DNA from 2 places in the Nocardioides sp. NPDC058538 genome. Region 2 is predicted to be linked to the other one. Evidence: predicted binding sites of a transcription regulator. Region 2 holds the regulator's gene; the other holds the start of a gene.
What was found. Region 2 encodes LexA, which represses DNA repair genes until DNA is damaged. Its sites were predicted from a motif close to TCGAACANNTGTTCGA; they were not measured.

Region 1 (11,059 bases), on a different contig from region 2:
GCGTGGGGCTGAAGCCGGCGGCATACCGCCTACAGGTCACAGTCGGGTGAATGACGCAGACGCCCGTAGGCGCTACCCCGTACGGTGTTCCCATAAGCAGGGTGAGTCGGAAGGACGCGACGTGACGACGCCGTTGGAGGCCCCAGGATCGGGCCCAGTGCATGTGGCAGAGATCGAGACATTGGTGCGGGTCGCGGGCCGCATTCGCGACAGCATCGAGAAGGTGATCGAAGGAAAGACCGACGTCGTCGACTCCACGCTGACCGTGCTGCTCGCCGAGGGACACCTCCTGATCGAGGATGTGCCCGGGGTCGGCAAGACCCAGCTCGCGAAGGCGCTGGCGCGCTCCATCGACTGTTCGGTACGCCGCATCCAGTTCACGCCCGACCTGCTCCCGAGCGATGTCACCGGGGTTTCGATCTTCAACCAGAACACCCGGGAGTTCGAGTTCCGCCCGGGTGGCATCTTCGCCAACATCGTGGTCGGCGACGAGATCAACCGTGCCTCCCCCAAGACCCAGTCGGCGCTCCTGGAGTGCATGGAGGAGCATCAGGTCACCGTCGACAACGTGACCTACCAGCTGGAGTCGCCCTTCATGGTGATCGCGACCCAGAACCCGATCGAGATGGAGGGGACGTACGCCCTCCCCGAGGCGCAGCGCGACCGGTTCATGGCGCGGGTCTCGGTCGGCTATCCGCCGGTGGCCTCCGAGATCGCGATGCTGACCAATCACAGCGCGGCCAACCCGCTCGACGACCTCGACCCGGTCACCGACGCCGTGGAGATCCGCAAGCTCGTCGGCGTCGTCAACCAGATCTACGTCTCGGAGGCGGTCCGCCGCTACACCGTGGCCCTGACCGCGGCCACCCGCACCAACAACGAGCTCGCCCTGGGCGCCTCGCCGCGGGCGAGCCTCCACCTCCTGCGAGCCGCCAAGGCTCATGCCGCCCTGCACGGACGCGAGTTCGTCCTCCCCGATGACGTACGCAGGCTGACCGGTCCGGTCCTCGCCCACCGTCTCCTCCCCAGCGCCTCCGCGGCGATGCACGGCCGCTCGGTCACCGACATCCTCGAGTCCGTCGTGTCCGCCGTGCCGGTGCCACAGACCTGACCCTCGGGCCGACTTCAAGGAGGGGCGCGATGCGTGAGGCACTGTCCGGACTGACCGTCCGAGGCCGGGCTTTCCTGGCCGCCGGGATCACCGCCATCGTCTGCGGGATCCTGCTGGACCAGTCCACACTGTCCCGGATCGGGATGCTGCTGGTCGCACTGCCGCTGGTCACAGCGGTGGTCGCCGCCTGGGGCCGCTACCGGCTCGCGCTCGTCCGCCACATCGAGCCGCACCTGACCGAGGCCGGTCAGCCGGCCAAGGTAGAGCTCACCATCGCCAACGAGGGCCGGATCCCCACCGGGACCCTGCTGCTGGAGGAGACGGTGCCGTACGCACTGGGTGGGCGCCCGCGCTTCGTGGTCGACCGGATCGGCTTCGGGTGGCGCCACAAGCTCGGATACCAGATCCGCTCCGAGATCCGGGGCCGCTTCGACATCGGCCCGATGCGTGTGACCGTGGCCGACCCGTTCGGCCTGGTCGAGCTCAATCGCGCGTTCCAGTCCACGATCCCGTTCACGGTCACCCCGAGAGTGGTCCCGTTGCCCGCGACTCCCCTGACCGGCAACGCCACCTCGTCGGGCGACTCCCGGCCGAGGGCGTTCCTCGGAGGCAGCGCGGAGGACGTCACGGTGCGTGAGTACCGCCGCGGCGACGAGCTGCGGCGGGTGCACTGGCGCAGCTCGGCGCGGCTCGGCGAGCTGATGGTGCGCCGCGAGGAGCAGCCCTGGCAGGCTCGTGCCACCGTCTTCCTCGACAACCGTCGCTCGGTCCACCGCGGCCAGGGTGCGGGCTCCTCCTTCGAGCACGCCGTGGTGGTCGCCGCCTCGGTCGCGGTGCACCTGGTCGAGGCCGGCTACTCGGTGCGGCTGGTGACCTCCGGCGGAAACACCCCCGGCGCCGCTGGCAGCGGTGAGCTCAACACCGGCTGGCACGACCGCGAGGGCCAGGCCGACGCGGCCGCCCTGCTGGAGGCGCTCGCCGTGGTCGAGACCGTCCAGCACCACCGCATCGACGCCTCGTGGATCGGCGAGGCCGGGCAGGGCGGAGTCACCGTCGCGGTGCTCGGCTCGCTGGACGAGGACGACGCCGGCGTGCTTCGCCGGGTGCGACACCACACCGGGGCCGCGCTCGCCTTCTCGCTCGCCGTGGACGGCTGGAGCGCGGTGCACCTGGCGCCGGAGCAACGGCGGCCCAGCGGCGTACCTCTGCTCATCCAGCACGGCTGGAAGGCGGTCGAGCTCGGGGTCGGCGACTCGGTGGCCACGCGCTGGCGCGAGCTCGGCACCCGGGGTGCGGCAGCGGGAGCGGGGGCGGCGCGATGATGACCTCCCGAGACGCACGCGGCGTGGTGCCCGCGATGGCGGTGCCGCTGACCTGTTTCCTGACCGTCCTGTTCGCACTGTCGTCGTGGGGTTCGTTCACGAGCACCCGCTTCCCCTACCTCGGCCCGATCCTGGTCGCCGGCCTGCTCGTGGTCGGCACCGGCATCTCCGCGCGGCTGCTGCGCGTGCACGGCTCGGTCGTGGTCCTGCTGCAGGTGCTCCTCGGCACGATCGCGACCGGCCTCCTGGTCGTGCAGCACCCCTTCCCCGTCACCGGCGCCGGACGGGCAAAGGTCACGGCCGAGATGACCGAGGCGTACGTCGCGTTCAACCCGTTCGACCTGCCGATGTCCGGGCCGGAGGTGGCGCCCTACCTCATCCCGGGCGGCGTCGCGGCGGTGCTGCTGGCCGACATCCTCGCCGTCTCGCTGCGGCGGCCGCCGATGATGGGGCTCGTGGTGCTGGGTGTCTTCACGGTGCCGTTCAGCATCATCGGCGCCGGCGGCGGGGGCGGGGTCTCCTGGGTCGTCTTCGCGCTCACCGCGATCTCGTTCCTGGTGATGCTCCGCCTCGACCGAGCCCAGCAGCTGAGCCGCTGGGGCCGGCGCCTCGACGATGACCTTCCGGTGGTGCCCGCCGCCGGGCCGGCGGTCATCGGCGTCTCCGCGGTCATGATCGCCCTGCTCACCCCGGCTTGGATGCCCAGCCCGAACGTCTCCCTTCCGGGCCTGGGGCCTGGCGACGGCAACGGCCCCCTGCGAGTGATCAACCCGACCGTCGGGCTCTACGACGACCTGCGCCGGCAGAGCGACCAGGTGATGGTGTCCGTGACCCCCGTCTACGGCGACACCGAGACTCCCCCGTCCTATCTCCGCGTCGGAGCCCTGACCAAGTTCACCGGCACGGAGTGGACCTCGGGCAACCGCGACGTACCCTCCGACCACAGCGGCGTGGCCACCTTCGAGCCGCCGATGTCCGACCCGACCCTGCTCGGCGATCCCACGACCTACCAGCTGCGGGCGAGCGCGAAGTTCCAGTCGACCTGGCTGCCGATCTTCGCCCATCCCCTCGAGGTCACCGCCCGGGGTCCGTGGCGATATGACGAGGACACCCTCGACTTCATGTCCACCGAGGGCAGGGACCAGACCGTCGCCGGGCAGAGCTGGCGGATGACCGCCGCCCCCGTCGAGCCGACCCAGGAGCGCCTCCTCGCCGCCGGCGACCCCGGCGTCGGCGCCCCACCGGGCATGACCGACCTCCCGCTGCTCCCCGACGAGATCGAGGAGATCGCCCTGGAGCGGACCGCCGGCCAGGACCGGCCGTTCGCCAAGGCGGTCGCCCTGCAGAACTGGTTCCGCCACAGCGGCGAGTTCACCTACAGCCTGGAGCGTGACGTCGGCGCCGACAGCGCGGCCCTGCTGGACTTCCTGACCGACAACAAGATCGGCTACTGCCAGCAGTACGCCACGGCCATGGCCGTGCTCGCTCGCGAGCTCGGCATCCCGGCCCGGGTCGCCTTCGGCTTCCTGGGCGGCGACCGGGACGAGGACGGCGTGTGGCAGTTCCGTGGCCGCGACCTGCACGCCTGGCCCGAGCTGTGGTTCGAGGACATCGGCTGGATTCGCTTCGAGCCGACCCCGTCGGCCGCAGACACCAGCGAGCCCGGCTACACCACGGGTGCGCTGAGCAATGCCAGCAACGAGCCGGAGGCGCCTGTTCCCAGCGCCGGCACGAGCGTCGCGCCGGTGCCCAACCGTCCGCAGCGCGAGGAGCCCGACACGCCCGAGGTCGCCGACACCGGCACCGAGGAGTCCAACGCCGGCGCCGTCTGGACCGGTCTGGGGATCGTCGCCCTGGCCGGCCTGATCGCGCTCGCGGCGCCGGCCGTGATCCGGCGCAGGCGGCGTACGACGCGGCTCGCGGGCGACGCCGAGGCCGGCTGGAGCGAGCTCGGCGACACCGCGATCGACCTCGGTCTCCCGTGGACCGGGACCCGTTCACCCCGGGAGGAGGCCACCGGCCTGGCCCCGCATCTGCAGGATCGCGAGCCGATGCTCGCGCTGCAGCGGATCGTGGCCGCCGTCGAGCGCAACCGCTACGCGGAGCGTCGCGACGCCGCGGCGGTCGGGAACGACGTACGCCTGGTCTCGGCCACGCTCAGGGAGCACGCTGATCGGCGTGCCCGTCGCCGGGCACGCCTGTGGCCGGCGTCGGTCTTCCGCCGCCCGCCGGCGCCAGCCTCCGACGGACCGGTTGCCCGGTCCGGGCGGGAGCTGATCTCGTCCTAGAGGTGGTCTCCCTGAGAGATCGTTCTCTCAGAGGTCGTTGTCGCGGCGGCGCTGCTTCCAGCGCTCGCTGGCCCGGTCGAAGAACGAGCTGCGGGGCGTGTGGTCCCCGTCGTCCTCCTCGACCGCGGCAGCACCACGAAGAGCGGTGAGCAGCACGGAGGTCGAGGCCAGCATCACCAAGAAGCCGACCACCCCGACGATCCACATCCGCGAGATCACACCGGTCATCAGCAACGCGACACCACCGGCGAGCACGATGCCCGCGATGACCGCGTGTCGACGTTGGGCACGGCGCAGAGCCGTGCCTCGGAGGGCGGAGGCGAACTTCGGGTCCTCCGCCGAGAGCGCGCGCTCCATCTGCTCGAGCAGGCGAAGCTCCTCTTCCGAGAGTGGCACCGTACCTCCCATGTCCTGTTGGGGCATCTCCAAGTCTAGGCTGGCCACCCTGAAGGCGGTAGTGAGCCCAGAAAATTCTTGCCCCTTGACGTTCTGCCACATGGCACAACCAGGACCGATTGTGTCAAGCGAAGTGGCTGGTGCGTCAACCCCGGCCCTGATCGAGCAGGCTCGCGCGGCGCACGAGGCTGGATCCGAAGCGTTCGGTGACCTGGTCGATGGCGCGATCGGCCTCGGACCAACCCCGCTCCCGCGCGCCGAGCACCAGCTGCCGGTCGGTGCCCTCGCGGGCGACCAGGTGCTCGACCCGGACCCCGACCAGGCGCAGAGCCCGGCCCCGGAGATTCAGCTCGTCGTAGAGGCGGACCGCGATGGCGTGCACCTCCTGGGTGACGTCGGTGGGATCAGGCAGCGTGCGCGAGCGCGAGATGGTCTTGAAGTCGGTGAACCGCACCGTCAGCGCGACCGTGCGGCCGACCGAGCCGGCCCGCCGCATCCGCCGGGTGACGCGGGCCGAGAGGCGCAACAGCTCGCGGACGATGTCCTCGCGGTCGCTCAGGTCGTGACCGAAGGTCTCCTGGGCGCCGGTGGACCGGTCCGGCAGGTCGGGCCCCAGCCGCCCGGTCAGCTCGCGCTGGTCGGTGCCGGTCGCGAGCCGGTGCAGGTGGCCGCCGAGGCGCGGGCCGAGGATCTGGTGGAGGGTCAGCACCGGGGTGCGCGCGATGTCGCCCACCGTCTCGAAGCCGAGCCGCCGCAGCCGGGTCCTCGTGCTCGGGCCGACGCCGTAGAGCTCACCGACGTCGAGCGGGTGGAGGAAGCCGGGGATCTCCTCCGGCCGGACGACCACGACGCCGTCGGGCTTCGCCTTGCGGCTGCCGACCTTGGCCACGCTCGGGGTGGGCGCGACACCGACCGAGCAGGTGATGCTCAGCTCCTCGGCGATCTGGCGGCGGATCCGCTGGGCGATCTCCTCGGGGCTCCCGAAGAGTCTGGTCGCTCCCCGTACGTCGAGGAACGCCTCGTCGACGCTGACCACCTCCACCAGCGGGGTGGCGCGGCGGAAGATCTCGCGGACCTGATGGGAGACCTCGGCGACCTCACCGGAGTCGAGACGGACCGAGACGAGCTGAGGGCACAGCCGTCTCGCCATCGAGCCCGGCATCGCGGCCCGCACGCCGTAGGCCCGCGCCGGATAGTTGGCGCAGGTCACCACCCCACGGGCGTGTCCCCCGACCACCACCGGCTGGTCCCAGAGCTCGGGCTGGTGCCTGATGGCCACCGACACGAAGAAGGCGTCCATGTCGACATGGAGGATCGGGGTGACCTCCGGAGCGCCAGCGGAGGAGGTCACCCCGATCCTCCAAGGACGCGGACAAGCGCTGACTCGGCGCAAATGTCACGCCGGAGCGCTAGCGGAGGTGGGACCTTTGCGCCGCGTCGGCGCCACCCGGCGAAGCGAAGCGAGCCGTCAGCGAAGCGAAGCGAGCAAGTGAAGCTGCGAAGCCAGTGGCAGGTAATCAGCACGAGTAGAAGCCCGCTGCTCCAGATCGACCAGCGCGTTGGTAGCGCCAGGATCGACATCGAGCAACGACCCAGGAACATGATCGACGAAGACACGTACGCCACGAACGTCCGTGACCTCGAACCCGGCAGCCTCGAGCAGTCCGGTGACCTCGTCGAGCGCGAACCGGCGCCCGGAGCGCCCCTGAGGAGCAGTGTCGTCGAGAAGCTCTGCGGCCTGCGCGAAGTGGCCGGCCAGAGCGCGGGAGAGGACGGCCGCGGTGCGCTGGGCGACCAGCAGGCTGAGCGTGCCGCCGGGACGGAGCACCTCGCGGATCCCCGCCAGTGCGGCAGCAGGGTCGGGAACGACCTCGAGGACGCCGTGGCAGAGCACCACGTCGGCACCGCTGGGGTCGGCGACGTCGGAGAGTGCGGCCAGGTCGCCCTGGCGCGCGTCGACGGAGACGCCGGCCTCGCGCGCCCGGCGATCGAGCGCGGCCAGCGCATCGGGGCTGGGGTCGACGACGGTGACCCGGTGGCCGAGCCCGGCGATGCGTACGGCCGAGGTGCCGGTGCCGCCGCCGATGTCGAGGACGTCGAGCGCGCCGGAGGCCAGGACCGGGTCGAGCGCGTCCCAGACGGCGACGGTCCGGGCGCCTGCCCGACGACTGGTGGAAGCGGAGCCAGCTGACATGGGGCCAAGCGTAGGCCCTGCCTCCCACCCTGCGTACGCCACACCTGGATCAGCCCACGAGGCGGTCGTGCCGGAGCGGGGTGGCCTGCGAGGTGTGAGCCATCAGCCCGAGCGACTCCTCGACGACGGCGAGGAACCGGTCGGCGTCACGCACCTGCTCGTCGGCCTCTTCCGCGGTGACCGCACGGATGGAGCCCGCCTCCGCGGCGGCGCGCTTGGCGGCACCTGCGGCGAAGTAGTCGGCCCACTCGGAGAGCTCGGGCGCGACCTTCTTGAGGCGGACCCAGGCGTTCCACGGGCGGCGGCGACCGGCGCGGCTCGCGGCCTCGACAGGATCGGTGCGGGCGGCGATCAGCGCGGCGGCGGCCTGGAGTGCGGCGACGTGAGCGATGGCGTACCTGCTCGGCACGTCGTCGGCCACGATCGCCTCCGCGAGGGTCTCGGTGGCTCGGAAGAGGTAGCTGTGCGTCGTGGCCGGCAGCAGATGCATCGGGTCGTCCTTCTCGCTCACGGTCGACCCCGCAGTGGACGGCTCCGGCGGGCGTCGGGGGTCGAGGACGACGCCCGCCAGAGCCTGGTTGTTCGAACATCTGTTCGAACACGTGATCAAACTACACCCCGCCACCGACAGTCACAAGACGTTTCGGTGGCGGGGCGTGTCGAGCGGTGCTGCGGGTCGCTCAGTCGTCGGCGACGGCGCCGCGGATGAGGTGCGGCGGGTGGATGTAGCGGGTGTTGGCCGGCAGCCACATGACCACCAGCAGCCCGGCGGCGATGACGATCGCGATCGTGGTGAGCACGCTGATGATCACCGGCGGGCCGGTCAGGATGCCGCCGACGCTGGCCACCGCGGAGATGAAGACCAGGAAGGTGATCACGATGCGGGCCCACTCGAAGCCGTTGCGGAGGAAGACCGCGAGCACGCCGAGCATGATGGCCATCACGCCGAACAGGGTGATCGCGGGGGCGATGAACGCCGGCGCGCTGACCCGGTTGTCGTTGGGCGGGTTGATGAGGGCCTCGAGCCCCTCGGTCTCCAGGATCCGCTTGGCCGAGGCGTTGCCCTCCGCCCACGCGCGCACCAGGTCATCGGAGCGCAGCACCATGACCACGACCACGACGGCGCTGAACGCGATCAGACCGACGATCAGCCGGACCGCCCACCTCATCTCCCGCGGCACGGGCTCAGCAGCGAGGGCCGCCACCTCGACGGTGGCCTCCCGGTCCTCGTTCACGACCACACCTTCGTTCTCGTCGGGTGTCGTCATGGTCATCCGGTCTCCTTGCGACGTGGGGGGAACTCTGCGTTGATCAGCCCATTCTGCCGCACGGGGCACAACGGAGGTAAATACGGGATCGCGTGCGCCTGGTCTCGGGCCGGGTCCGTGTTGTCGGTGTCGTACGCCAAGATGTCTCCATGGAATCTCTAGCGCTGACCTTCTCCAGCGGGTGGGCCAGTGGCATCAACGCCTATCTGGTCGTGCTGGTGCTCGGCGTCGTGCAGCGTACGACGGGGGCCGAGGAGATCCCTGACGTGCTCGGCACCTGGCCGGTGCTGGCGGCCGCGGGGGCGATGTTCGCGATCGAGTTCGTCGCGGACAAGGTGCCCTACGTCGACTCGACGTGGGACTCGATCTCCACGGTGATCCGGCCCACCATCGGCGCCGTGATCGGCGTCCTGCTCGCCGGTGAGGCCGACTCGCTCAACGCGGCTGTCGGCGGCGTCGTGGGCGGCACCTCGGCGTTCATGTCCCACCTGGTCAAGGCCAGCGAGCGGCTGGCCGTCAACTCCTCCCCCGAGCCGGTCTCCAACTCGGTGGTCAGCCTGGCCGAGGACGGCCTCGTCCTCGGCGTGGTCTGGTTCGCGACCGCGCACCCGCTGGCCGCCGCCGGCATCGCCGCGGTCCTGCTGGTGGCCGGGCTGGTGCTGATGTATCTCCTCCTCCGCGCCGTTCGCGGGGGTTGGCGCAGGCTGACCCGGCGTGGAAGACGTGGCGCCCCGCCGCCGGAGGAGCCGTCCGACGGCACGACCAAGCCCTACCCCGTCCAGTGACGGCGGTAGTCGTCCTCGGGGGCGGGTACGCCGGGATGGCCAGCGCCGCCAGGCTGGCCAAGCTCGGCCACTCGGTGACCCTCCTCGAGGCCTCCGGTCAGCTCGGTGGCGCTCTGGTACCGGTGCGTGAAGAAGGGTTCACCTGGGACGCGTCGGCGACCTCGACGCTGCTGCCCGCGGTGATGCGCGACCTGTTCCGCAAGTCCGGACGGCCCGCGGAGCGTGAGCTCGAGCTGGTGCCGATGGACGTCATCCGCGAGCACCGGTTCGCCGACAAGACCTCGGTCTCGGTGCCCGGCGGCACCCGTGGCGCCCAGCTGGCGGCCTTCGACGAGCTGGGCGCGGGCATGGGTCAGCGGTGGACCGACTATGTCGCCAGGTTCAGCGAGGACTGGGAGGTGCTGCGCCAGCACTACTTCGAGGTGCCGTGGGAGCCTTCGGCGCTGCCCGCGGCCGTCGCGGAGCGGTTCCGGTCGCGCGAGACCCTCCACAAGCGGCTGCGCAAGACGTTCAAGGACGAGCGGCTCCGGCTGGTCGCGGCGCACCCGTTCGTCGCGGCGGGGCAGGAGCTGCGTGACGTACCTGCCTGGGCGGGGCTCACCGCCTATCTCGAGCAGCGTTTCGGCGCCTGGCGGGTCGAGGGCGGGATGGGGGTGGTGGCCGAGGTGCTCGCCGCCCGGATGGCCACCCGCCGGGTCTCGGTGCAGACCGCGACCCGCGTGGAGGACATCGTCGTACGCGACGGACGGGCGGTCGCGGTCAGCACCACCGCCGGCGAGATCGATCTCGGCGCCGACGGGGCGGTCGTCCTCGCCTTCGACCCGCGCTCGCTGCCGGCACTGCGGCCGCTGGTGGAACGTTCGTTGCCGGCGATCCCGCCGATGACGTTCCACCTCGGACTCTCCTCGCTGCCCGAGCACCTCCTCGATCTTCCCGACGAGCTGGTGCTCCACGGCGAGCCCACCCTGGTCGTACGGACCCGCGGGCTCGCCCCCGAGGGGCAGCACGCCTGGACGATCCACTCCCACGGCAAGCTGATGGAGGACGTCCTGCTGGCGCTGGCGCGCCACAAGATCGACCTGCGCGAGCACGTCGTGCACCGTGTCGACCTGGGCGCCGCCGAGCTCGTACGCCGCTGGCGCGGGTCGCCGCTGGGCGTGAAGTGGGCGGGGCGCGGCACGGTGTTCCAGCGCCTCGGGCCGCGCACCCCTCTCCCCAACGTCTACGCCGCCGGCGCCCACGCGACGCCCGGCTCCGGGCTGCCCTTCGCCGGGCTCTCGTCCGCGCTGGTCGCGCAGTCGATCGGGCCTGCCGAGAAGTGAGCGCCTAGGCCGTGACGTTGAGCTTGGCGAAGATCTCCAGCGTCGCCTTGGAGCGGTTGAGGGTGTAGAAGTGCAGCCCCGGGGCGCCTCCGTCGAGGAGCTCCTGGCAGAGCTCGGCGGCCACGGCGATGCCCTCGGCACGGATGTCGGCGGGCTCGGGGCCGGCGGCGCTGAGGCGCTCGACGATCTCCTCAGGGACCTCGGCGCCGATCAGCTCGCTCTGGCGGCGGATGGCGGCGAGATTCAGGATCGGCATGATCCCGGGCAGGACCGGGATGTCGACGCCGCGGGCACGGACCCGCTCGACGAGGCCGAAGTAGTCGGCCGCACGGAAGAACATCTGGGTGACCGCGAACTCCGCGCCGGCCTTCGC
Region 2 (11,059 bases):
GGTGAAGCTGGTCATCGGTTCTCCTTCGTCTTCAGCGATTCTATAACCCCCCAGGGGGTTATGCTACCGTCTCAACTGTAACCCCCCGGGGGGTTACGAAGCCGAGGAGGGACACCTCCTCCACCGCGGCCGAAAGGAGCCATCATGACCACCACTACTGACCATTCCTCGCCCCACGGCAAGAGCGTCCTGCGAGACCTGGGGCCGCTCCACCAGGAGCTACGCCGCGCCATCCCCGACGTCTACAAGGGCTGGGGCGGGCTCTCCAAGGCGGCCTTCGCCGACGGTGCGCTCGACCGTAAGACCAAGGAGCTGATCGCCTTCGCGATCGGCGTGGTCGAAGGCTGCGACGGCTGCATCGCCTCCCACGGTCAGGCCGCCGCTCGCGCCGGCGCGAGCCCCCAAGAGGCAGCCGAGGCCATCGGCGTCACCTTCCTCATGCACGGCGGTCCCGCCACCATCCACGGCGCGCGAGCCTTCGACGCGTTCTGCGAGTTCGTCGACGCCCTCGACGCCGGCGAACCTCCCGCCTGACCACCACCCAGATCCACAGAAGCAGGAACCGAACAATGTGTCGCCCCGTCCGCTGCAAGAAGTGCAAGAAAACCACCTGGGCCGGCTGCGGCCGCCACGTCGCCACCGTCAAGGCCTCCGTGCCCACCGGTCAGTGGTGCCCCGGGCACTCCGCCGACCCCAAGGACCCCAACGGCACCTTGCTGAGTCGCATCCTCGGCCGCTGACCACCCTGCTCGACCGCCAGAGCACGCGAAAACTGTCGGAGGCGGCACCTATCGTTCCGAGCAACGCTCATCGCGGCCAGGAAGGGCAGACGTGACAGCTCTTGCAGATCTCGAACTCTCTGCGCGCGATCTGGCGGCGCGGCGAACCTGGGTCGAGCGTGAGCTGGAGCTACAGGACGGCGTGGCCAGCCGGGCTCAGCTCACCTTCGGCGGATACGCACCGAACGACATCCGTCGCGCGATCAGACGCCGCGAGATGCAGTTGGTCCATCGCGGCGTCTACGTCACCCACACCGGCCCGCTCACCTGGCGCCAGCGCGCCTGGGCGGCGGTGCTCTACGCCGAGCCCGCCGCCCTGTGCGGCCCATCGGTCCTAGAGCCGACGCGCATCGACGATGCCGATGCACCCATTCACGTAGCCATCGACCACACCCGCCGCCTCGACCCACCTCCCGGTGTCGTCATCCACCGTGTCGTCGGCCTCTCCCGCCAGATCTTCGCCGGCGACCGCCCACCCCGCCTCAAGCTGGAGGACAACGCCCTCTTCCAGGCGCGATACGCAACCTCCGAGATGGATGTGATCGGCCTCCTGACCGACACGATCGGCCGCCGCGGAGTGACCACCAACGCCGTACGCACCGCCCTGAAGCGCCACCCGCGGCTCCCCCGGCGCGCCTTCATCACTGACCTCCTCGCCGACGTAGACAGCGGCACCTGCTCGGTCCTCGAGCACGCCTACCTCACCCGCGTCGAACGCGCCCACGGCCTCCCGCCGGGCACCCGCCAGAGCGAAAGACTGACGCCGAACGGCAAGGAGTTCCGCGACGTCGAGTACGAGGCGTACGGCCTCGTAGTCGAACTCGACGGCCGGCTCAACCATGAGTCCTGGCGAGCTCAGGGCCGCGACGCCGACCGCGACCTCGACGATCTCGCTCTCGGCGGCAAGCTCACCGCCCGCGTCCGCTGGCCCCAGGTATTCGAGACTCAGTGCCGAACCGCCGCCAGAGTCACCCAACTGCTGCACCGGCGAGGTTGGACGAAAGACCCGAAAAGGTGCGGAGACGAGTGCACGCTGGAGAGCTGGAGGTGACGTGGGAGTCCCCGATGTCACTGGGTGGCACGGGGACTCCCACGTCACCGGGTCAGCCTCGGCGCCCGCCGCTGTGGACGTGCACGTGAAGGTGCTTGGAGTCTTGGTACGCACCTAGATTGGTGAGCACAGCCGCCGCGCCATGCTCGAGCTCCACGTCTCTGGCCACTGCTTGGACTACGCCGAACAGCTCACGTACATCGGCCTCATCCTCGTCGCTCACGGTCGTCAGCGAAGCGATGTGGCGTTTGGGCACCACCACGATGTGGATCGCCCAGAACGGACGCGTGTGATGGAACGCCAGCACGTGTTCGTCCTCGTGCACAACGTCCAGGCAATCCGGGTGCGGGATCGCGACATCACAATAGAAGTCGGTCCCCGCATACGGGACGTCAGCGCCAGCTGAGCTCATCCGGAAACCCTATGTTCCCCGCGACCTGGGAGTCCTGAGGTCACGCAGTGACACCGGCACTCCCACGTCTCGGACCTCAAGTGATCGGCGTGCCTTGATGATGCACGAGACGCCAACCCTCCGGACGACGTTGCCACAGCGAGGTTCGATGGGCGCTGCGCTCGCCACGGACCGACTGCCACCGGAGGATGACCATGTCGTCCGCGATCACGCGCCCAGTGAGTTCACGCTCGATGTCAGGAGTGTCATCGTCCTCGCTCGCGAGCATCTCGAGAGTCGACGCCGCGTCCCATAGGCGGCCCGAAGCACCGATCTCCTCGAAGTCTGGCGCCAGGAGCTCCCTGAGACGACCCGGATCGGCCCGAGCCGTCGCAGTCTGCAATTCGCGTTCGAGGGCCATCACGTCAGCAAGATCCGCGTCACTCACACACCGCAGGCTATCCGCGTGCGACGCGGGAGTCCCGAGGTCACCCAGCGACACCAGAACTCCCACGTCCCCGAAAACGAGCTGGTCCCGCACCCTTGCTCGGGTGCGGGACCGGACTCAGTCACTCAGAACTCAGCTGCAACCGGAGGTCGAGCCGCAGCCCTCGCAGACGTAGCAGGAGCCGGCGGGGCGCATCTTGGTGCCGCAGGTGAAGCAGAGCGGGCTGTCGATGGCCATGCCGCTGATCGACTCGAGCAGCTCGGTGGTGGTGTGGGCGGTGGCCTTGGGCGCCTCCTCGACGACCTCGGCCTCCTCCTCGATCTCGGCCTCGACCGGCTCGGCGACGGGTGCCGCCGCGGCCCTCGGGGCCGGAGCCGGCTTCTGGACCAGCTCGGCGGCGGTGGTGCCGTTGCCGAGCTGCTCGTAGGAGCCGGTCTCGAGGTAGCGCTGACGCTCGTCGGCCGAGTAGATGCCGAGAGCCGAGCGGTCCTCGAAGGACATGTAGTCCAGCGCCAGCCGGCGGAAGACGTAGTCCATGAGCGACTGCGCCATGCGTACGTCCGGGTCGTCGGTCAGACCGGCGGGCTCGAACTTCAGGTTGGTGAACTTGGAGACGTAGGTCTCCAGGGGCACGCCGTACTGAAGGCCGACAGAGACCGCGATGGAGAAGGCGTCCATGACACCGGCCAGGGTCGAGCCCTGCTTGCCGAGCTTGAGGAAGACCTCACCGAGCTCGCCGTCGGCGTGGGCACCAGAGGTCATGTAACCCTCGGCGCCACCGACCGTGAAGGAGGTGGTGCGCGAGACGCGGGACTTCGGCAGGCGCTTGCGGGTCGGCGCGTAGACGATCTTCTCGATGATCTTCTCGACGACCTCGGGCTCGACCTCGGCCTCAGCAGCCACGGCGGCGGTGGAGAGGCCCTGGTCCTTCTTGGCGCTCTCCGACTTGCCGTCGGCCAGCGGCTGGCCGACCTTGCAGTTGTCGCGGTAGATCGCGGTGGCCTTCAGGCCCAGCTTCCACGACTCCATGTAGACCTGCTCGATCTCCTCGACCGTCGCGGTCTCGGGCAGGTTGACGGTCTTGGAGATCGCACCGGAGAGGAACGGCTGGGTCGCCGCCATCATGCGTACGTGGCCCATCGGCTGCAGCGCGCGCTTGCCCATCGCGGTGTCGAAGACCTCGTAGTGCTCCTGGCGCAGGCCGGGGGCGTCGATGACGTGGCCGTGCTCGGCGATGTAGGCGACGATCGCCTCGATCTGCTCGGGCTGGTAGCCCATCTTCTTCAGCGCACGCGGGATCACCTGGTTGACGATCTGCATCGAGCCGCCGCCGACGAGCTTCTTGAACTTGACCAGCGAGAAGTCGGGCTCGATGCCGGTGGTGTCGCAGTCCATCATGAAGCCGATGGTGCCGGTCGGCGCGAGCAGCGAGGCCTGGGCGTTGCGGAAGCCGTTGACCTTGCCGATCTCGACGACGTCGTTCCACACGCGGGTCGCCGCGTCGATGATGTTGCGGTCGACCGGGTTGATCGAGCGGACCGCGTCGTTGGCGGCCTGGTGCTTGCGCATGACCCGCTGGTGGGCCTCGGCGTTGCGAGCGAACCCGGCGTACGGCCCGACGACACCGGCCAGCTCGGCCGAGCGCTTGTAGCCGGCACCGGTCATCAGCGAGGTGATGGCGGCGGCCATCGTGCGGCCACCCTCGCTGTCGTAGCCCAGACCCATCGCCATCAGCAGCGCGCCGAGGTTGGCGTAGCCGATGCCGAGCTGGCGGTAGTCGCGGGTGGTCTCGCCGATCGCCTCGGTCGGGAAGTCGGCGAAGCAGATGGAGATGTCCATCGCGGTGAAGACGACCTCGCAGGCCTGCTGGAAGCGCACGGCGTCGAAGGTGTCGTCGTCCTTGAGGAACTTCAGCAGGTTCAGCGACGCCAGGTTGCAGGAGGAGTTGTCCAGCGACATGTACTCCGAGCACGGGTTGGAGCCGGTGATCCGGCCCGTCTCCGGGTTGGTGTGCCAGTCGTTGATCGTGTCGTCGTACTGCAGACCCGGGTCGGCACACTCCCACGCGGCGATCGAGATCTTGCGGAACAGCTCGCGGGCGTCGATCTCCTCGATGACCTCACCGGTCGTACGCGCCCGGAGGCCGAACTTCCTGCCCTCCTCGACAGCGCGCATGAACTCGTCGGAGACGCGCACGGAGTTGTTGGCGTTCTGGTACTGCACGGACGAGATGTCCTTGCCGCCCAGGTCCATGTCGAAGCCGGCGTCGCGCAGCGCGCGGATCTTGTCCTCCTCGCGCGCCTTGGTCTCGACGAACTCCTCGATGTCGGGGTGGTCGACGTCGAGCACGACCATCTTCGCCGCGCGGCGGGTGGCGCCACCGGACTTGATGGTGCCCGCGGACGCGTCGGCGCCACGCATGAAGGAGACCGGGCCGGAGGCGGTGCCGCCGGAGGACTTCAGCAGCTCCTTGGAGGAGCGGATGCGGGAGAGGTTGAGACCGGCACCGGAGCCGCCCTTGAAGATCAGGCCCTCCTCCTTGTACCAGTTCAGGATGGAGTCCATGGAGTCGTCGACCGAGAGGATGAAGCAGGCCGAGACCTGCTGGGGGGACTCGGTGCCGACGTTGAACCAGACCGGCGAGTTGAAGGCGAAGTGCTGGTTGACCAGCAGCCAGGTGAGCTCGCGACCGAAGAGGTCGGCGTCGGCCTCGGAGGCGAAGTAGTCGTTCTCCTTGCCGGAGGCGACGTAGGTGTTCACGACGCGGTCGATCAGCTGCTTCAGGCTCTGCTCACGCTTCTCGGTGCCGAGCGCGCCGCGGAAGTACTTGGTCGTCACGATCGTCGAGGCATTGATCGACCAGAAGTCGGGGAACTCGACTCCGGTCTGCTCGAAGACGGTCACGCCGGTCTTCCAGTTCTTCTGGACGACGTCGCGCCGCTCCCAGGTGATCTCGTCGTAAGGGTGGACGCCGTCGGTGCTGAAGATCCGCTCGATCTTCAGCCCGGCGCCTGCCTTAGCCGATGCCCGTGCCTCTGCTGCCGTGTCTGTCATTTCGTTCCCCCTGTTGTCATCGATCGCTGTGCCGTACTGCTGGTCGGTGCTGATGGTGGAGTCCTTGCTCTGTTCTATCTGTTTCCGCTGGTTGTGCCGTTGAATGGCCCGAGCAGGTCGCTTCCCCACGGCCTGCCCGGGCCGGTCTGTGCCATCCCTATTTCATGGCCGTGGGACCTAGTCGGAGCCCACCGGGGCCTCGACCGGATGTTCTGTCTCGAAGTCCTGGACTTCTCGTTCCGTACGCAGCATCTGGATCTCACGCTCGAAGTCCTCCACCGAGCCGAAGGCCCGGTAGACGCTCGCGAAGCGCAGGTACGCCACCTCGTCGAGCTCGCGCAGCGGCGCGAGGATCGCCAGCCCCACCTCGTTGCTGGGAACCTCGGCCAGCCCCTGGCTGCGCAGCGCCTGCTCGACCTCCTGGCCGAGGCAGGCGAGCTGGTCCTCGGTGACCGGCCGGCCCTTGCATGCCTTGCGTACGCCGTGCACCGCCTTGTCGCGGCTGAACGGCTCCGCAGCGCCGGAGCGCTTGGCCACCATCAGCTGCATCTGCTCGACGGTCGTGAACCGCTTCCCACATTCCTGGCAGACCCGGCGGCGCCGGATCTGGCCACCGTCCTCGGCCACGCGGGAGTCGAGCACCTTGGTGTCGCTGTGTCGGCAGAACGGACAGTGCACGGTAGAGCCCCTCTCGTGAGACCTGTGGATCCAGGCCGTCTCATTGGCGGCCCGAGCCTGTGGAACCTGTGGATATGAGCGTGAGTCCCTGTGGAACAACACCCACATCGCTGTGGGCCATCCGCCCGTTCATGTGAACTAGATGTGGATAACTACAGCGGTGTAACTACTAGATGTAGTGGTAACCGTACGCCCGCCCCCACGGCGATGCAAGCGAGGGTCGGGTTTACCCGCGTGTCCGGCGTGTCGCCGGTCAAACACCGAAAGATTCCGGTTCAGCAGCGACGGACTGGCCCAGATGAGTAAGAATGACCCCCGTGACAAACATCTCCGGAGGAAATCGCGTCGGGTCGCGGAGAGGCACGCGCCCCAGAAGCGGTCCCCGGCCACCTTTCATCTTGCCTGCGATCGCGACACTGGCCTTCCTCGTCATCTGGGGAGTGCTCGTGTGGGTCGCCGTCGGTTTCGGGGCCGACGCACGGGGAGGCGATTCCGGCGCCTGGGCGAAGCTCGCCATCGCGGCGGTCGTTGCAGTCGCCTGCCTCTTCCTGACCTTCACCTTCGCCGGGAAGGCCTGGCGGGCCTTCTCCGGCTCCCCCACCACGCCACCCACCGACGACTACGCCGGAAGCCACTCCAACGCCTACGTCGAGGAGCAGGACTACTCGGCCCCGGCCTACTCCGACCAGGCCTACCCGGAGCAGGACTACCCGGAGCAGGACTACTACGGCACGGGCTCCTACGGCTACGACGACACCGGTTCGTACGGCCGGCACAGCTCCGACACCGGGAGCCAGCCGCCCTACGGCGACACCTCGAACCGCTCGGCCTACACCGACACCGGCTCCCAGTCGCCGTACGGCTACCCCAGCAGCGATCAGGGCTACGGCAACACCGGCAGCCGAGCAGCGTACGGTGCGTCGGCTTACCAGCCCCCGACCAGCCCGCCACCTTCCCCGGCGCCCTACTACTCCAGCCCGCCGACACCGACGTCGACGCCGCAGAGCACTCAGGGGTACGGCTCGCAGGGATACGGCACGGACAGCTACCCCACTCAGCAGGCCGGCTCCCCGCAGTATCAGTCCGGCGCCTACCAGACCCCGGCCGGCTACGGCCAGACCGGCTCGCGGGCTCGACTGACCCAGGACCCCGCCGCAACCCAGGCGATGCCTTCCCAGCGTCAGCCGCAGGACCCGCCGGTCGAACCGGACGACGAGTGGCCGCCACGGCACGGCACTCGCAACAAGCAGTGGCCGCCAGCCGAGCCGGACAGCCCCTACCGCGGGCGCCACTGAGAGCGCCTTCGGAAACCCGGCGCCTGGCCGGCGCTTCCGGGTTTCCGAACGCGCTCCAATACAGCGAGAGTGCTGCAGACGCTTCCCATCGTCTGCAGCACTCTCACCTTTCCCCGGTAGCCGGCTGCCAGGGTGCCCGCTGCGCGGGCTGACGGAGCAGCCGGACATCTATAGCGGCGCGCTACGGCGCGGTCGGGATGATCAGGGTCTGGCCGGACACGAGCATCGAGGACTCGAGGCTGTTGAGCTCCTTGATCGTCTGCTCCATCTCCCGAATCGAGGAGTCGGTGCCGGCGACGGCCTTCGAGGAGATGTCCCAGAGCGTGTCGCCATCGCCGACGACCATCGTGTGGGCGGAGGGGGAGGGACTTTTGTCCGCACCGTTCTCCACCGCGAACGCCACCTTCGCCCCGATCAGTGCGATCCCGAAGAGCACGACGAGCGCGAATGCGAACACGACGACTCGGCCGCGACGAGTGAGCCGCACGCTCGAGCGTCGCACCTCCGGCGCCGGACGCGGCGGCTCGGCTACGGGCAGCACATAGACTGTTGCACTCATCTCACGGCCTCCTGATCACCAGTCTCTCGATCACGTGTTCGATCGAGCACATGTTCGAAGGTAGATCACGTGTTCGAACAACGCAAGTAGCGACCCCAAGAATTTTCGAACGCCGACACGCGCCGCCCACGAGGTCGAACAAATGTTTGATGTCGTGGTGCCAGAGGGACTAATGTGGTGACATGACCACGCAGAAGACAGGCACCGGATCAGGCGGTTCGAAGAAGAGCCGCGTCCGCGAGCTGCCCGACGGGCCGCCGGACGCGACCGGGCTCACGCCGCGTCAGCAGCGCATCCTCGCTCACCTGCGCGACAGCATCGAGCAGCGCGGCTACCCGCCCAGCATGCGCGAGATCGGCGCAGCGGTCGGGCTGACCAGCACCAGCAGTGTCGCCCACCAGCTCCGTGCGCTGGAGCAGCGTGGTCTGATCCGCAAGGACCCGAAGCGGCCGCGCGCCCTCGAGGTCTTCCTCCCGGAGGTGATGGCCCACCGCAAGGCCATGTCCGGCGAGGAGCCCGAGTCGACGATCTCCGCCGAGGCCGACATCAACCCCAACCCCGATGCCGCGATGGTCCCCCTGGTCGGGCGGATCGCGGCCGGTGGCCCGATCCTGGCCGAGGAGACCTCGAGCCAGCAGAGCATCGAGGACGTCTTCCCGCTGCCCAAGCAGCTGGTCGGCAACGGCGATCTCTTCCTGCTCTCGGTCTCCGGTGACTCGATGGTCGACGCGGCGATCTGCGACGGCGACTTCGTGGTCGTGCGCCAGCAGCCGACCGCCGAGAACGGCGAGATCGTCGCCGCGCTGATCGACGGCGAGGCCACCGTCAAGACGCTCTCCCGCAAGGACGGCAAGGTCTGGTTGCTGCCGCACAACGCTGCGTACGAGCCGATCGACGGCACCCACGCGACGATCCTCGGCAAGGTGACTGCGGTCCTGCGCAGCCTCTGAGTCCTGCGCCACCTCCCGGAACGAGTCCGGGAACACTGCGTGAGATCCAGCCGCCGGCCCATGACAGGGCCGGCGGCTGCGTCGTTCCCTACAGCGTGACCCAGACGCAGATCGACCGCCGCACCCGCACCGCTCCGGCCGCGGACGCGACCCCGGAGAACGTACGTTTCGGGGTGGTCTCCTGCTCCAACCTGCAGGCCGGCTGGTTCGCGTCCTACCGCCACCTGGCCACGCGTGAAGACCTGCACGCGATCCTCCACCTGGGCGACTACCTCTACGAGTACGGTCCCGGCGAGTACGGCTATGGCATGGCCAACGAGAACGTCCGGCCGCACGAGCCGGCCCGCGACGCGTGGATGCCGCTGCGCGTGGACGGCACAGCCGCGGTGGAGACCGCCCCCTCCAAGATCGACGGCCACCTCCACGACCGCATCTACCGGCGGCCGGGTTTCGGCAACCTGCTCGAGGTGAGCATGCTCGACCTGCGCATGTCTAGGCCGTGTCCCCCGGACACAGCGGCGCTCTGCGCTTAGACTGCCCAGGTCTGCCTTCCCGAACGTCTGGTATCTCATGCGAAACATTGCCCGCCGGATCAACCGCAAACAACGATCCCTCGTCTTGATCGCAGGCATGGTCGTCGCGACGTTCGTCGCCACCATGCCCGCAACCGGCTCGACGCCGGCGACCTCGGTGAGGACCGGCGGTGACACCAGCGCCGAGCAGCCGGTGACGGAGAAGGCGGCCCGGGAGGCGCTCGCCGCGGCCAAGAAGGTCAAGCGCAACCAGTCGGTGCGCGGCACCCGGCAGGTCGTGCCCGGACGGCATGTCGCCGGCCGGCCCGACGCGACCATCGCGCTGACCGACCTGTGGAACGCCAAGGATGCCCTGGACGGCTCCAACAAGGCCGCCGCGCGGGAACTGCTCGCCCGCCCTCGCACCGCGGCCCAGACCTGCAGCAACGCGGTCTGCGTCCACTACACGCCGGGCAAGGGCGGCGACCGCGCCTCGACGACGTACGCGACCCAGGTCCGTGACGTGGTCACGAAGGTCCACAACCTCTACGTGCAGGCGGGCTACCGCAAGCCCGCCGCCGACAAGGCGGTCACCCCGGGCAAGGTCGACATCTACCTGGAGAACCTCTACGACGAGGGCTACTACGGCTATTGCGCGCCCGAGACGAAGGTCTCCAAGACCGCCGCGACGGCCTACTGCGTCCTGGACAACGACTACGCCACCAGCGAGTACGGCTCGTACAACACGCCCACCGAGAACCTCCGGGTCACCGCCGCTCACGAATACTTCCACGCCGTCCAGTTCGCCTACGACGCCGGCGAGGACCGCTGGATGATGGAATCCACGGCGACCTGGGTCGAGGACGAGGTCTACGACAGCATCAACGACAACCGGCAATACCTGGGCTACGGCCAGCTCGAGGACCAGCGCAAGCCGCTGGACAACTCCTACGCCTCCAACCTCGGCATCTACGGCAACTGGATCTTCTTCCGCTACCTCTCCGAGCGCTTCGCCAGGGAGCGGGGTGGCCTGCCAGCCGTGGTCCTCGATATCTGGAACCGAGCCCCGTCGACCTACTCCACCCTCGCCATCCGCCGGGCGCTCGCCGACCGCGGCACCACCCTGAAGACGCAGTACGCCCGCTTCGCCGCCGCCAACCTGGCGCCCTCGAAGACCTACAGCGAGGGCGGCGCCTACTATGCGCCGGTCTACGACGGCCGCACCGCGCTGCCCGCCAAGCGACAGACCGTCGACGGCAAGTTCACGCTGAAGCACCTCACCTACGCCTCGCAGCGCCTCGTCCCGAAGAAGGTGGGCAAGGGCTGGAAGCTGCGGGTGAAG

Region 1: the regulator LexA is predicted to act here: its motif matches at 7,894-7,909, upstream of ACFWQC_RS21465 (SAV_6107 family HEPN domain-containing protein).

Annotation. Positions count from the first base shown of each region.
Region 1 covers NZ_JBHXNY010000028.1:30,220-41,278, forward strand. The annotation lists gene ACFWQC_RS21435 (AAA family ATPase) at 158-1,111, shown strand; gene ACFWQC_RS21440 (DUF58 domain-containing protein) at 1,141-2,433, shown strand; gene ACFWQC_RS21445 (transglutaminaseTgpA domain-containing protein) at 2,433-4,721, shown strand; gene ACFWQC_RS21450 (DUF3040 domain-containing protein) at 4,749-5,117, opposite strand; gene dinB (DNA polymerase IV) at 5,263-6,468, opposite strand; gene ACFWQC_RS21460 (methyltransferase domain-containing protein) at 6,586-7,311, opposite strand; gene ACFWQC_RS21465 (SAV_6107 family HEPN domain-containing protein) at 7,361-7,822, opposite strand; gene ACFWQC_RS21470 (hypothetical protein) at 7,992-8,585, opposite strand; gene ACFWQC_RS21475 (DUF4126 domain-containing protein) at 8,729-9,364, shown strand; gene ACFWQC_RS21480 (phytoene desaturase family protein) at 9,361-10,686, shown strand; gene metF (methylenetetrahydrofolate reductase [NAD(P)H]) at 10,691-11,059, opposite strand, start outside.
Region 2 covers NZ_JBHXNY010000020.1:15,772-26,830, forward strand. The annotation lists gene ACFWQC_RS17895 (DUF302 domain-containing protein) at 1-15, opposite strand, end outside; gene ACFWQC_RS17900 (carboxymuconolactone decarboxylase family protein) at 145-534, shown strand; gene ACFWQC_RS17905 (hypothetical protein) at 570-740, shown strand; gene ACFWQC_RS17910 (hypothetical protein) at 832-1,830, shown strand; gene ACFWQC_RS17915 (HIT domain-containing protein) at 1,883-2,242, opposite strand; gene ACFWQC_RS17920 (DUF4440 domain-containing protein) at 2,319-2,669, opposite strand; gene ACFWQC_RS17925 (vitamin B12-dependent ribonucleotide reductase) at 2,802-5,723, opposite strand; gene nrdR (transcriptional regulator NrdR) at 5,901-6,401, opposite strand; gene ACFWQC_RS17935 (hypothetical protein) at 6,800-7,696, shown strand; gene ACFWQC_RS17940 (LysM peptidoglycan-binding domain-containing protein) at 7,878-8,255, opposite strand; gene lexA (transcriptional repressor LexA) at 8,438-9,205, shown strand; gene ACFWQC_RS17950 (alkaline phosphatase D family protein) at 9,301-9,738, shown strand; gene ACFWQC_RS17955 (MXAN_6640 family putative metalloprotease) at 9,824-11,059, shown strand, end outside.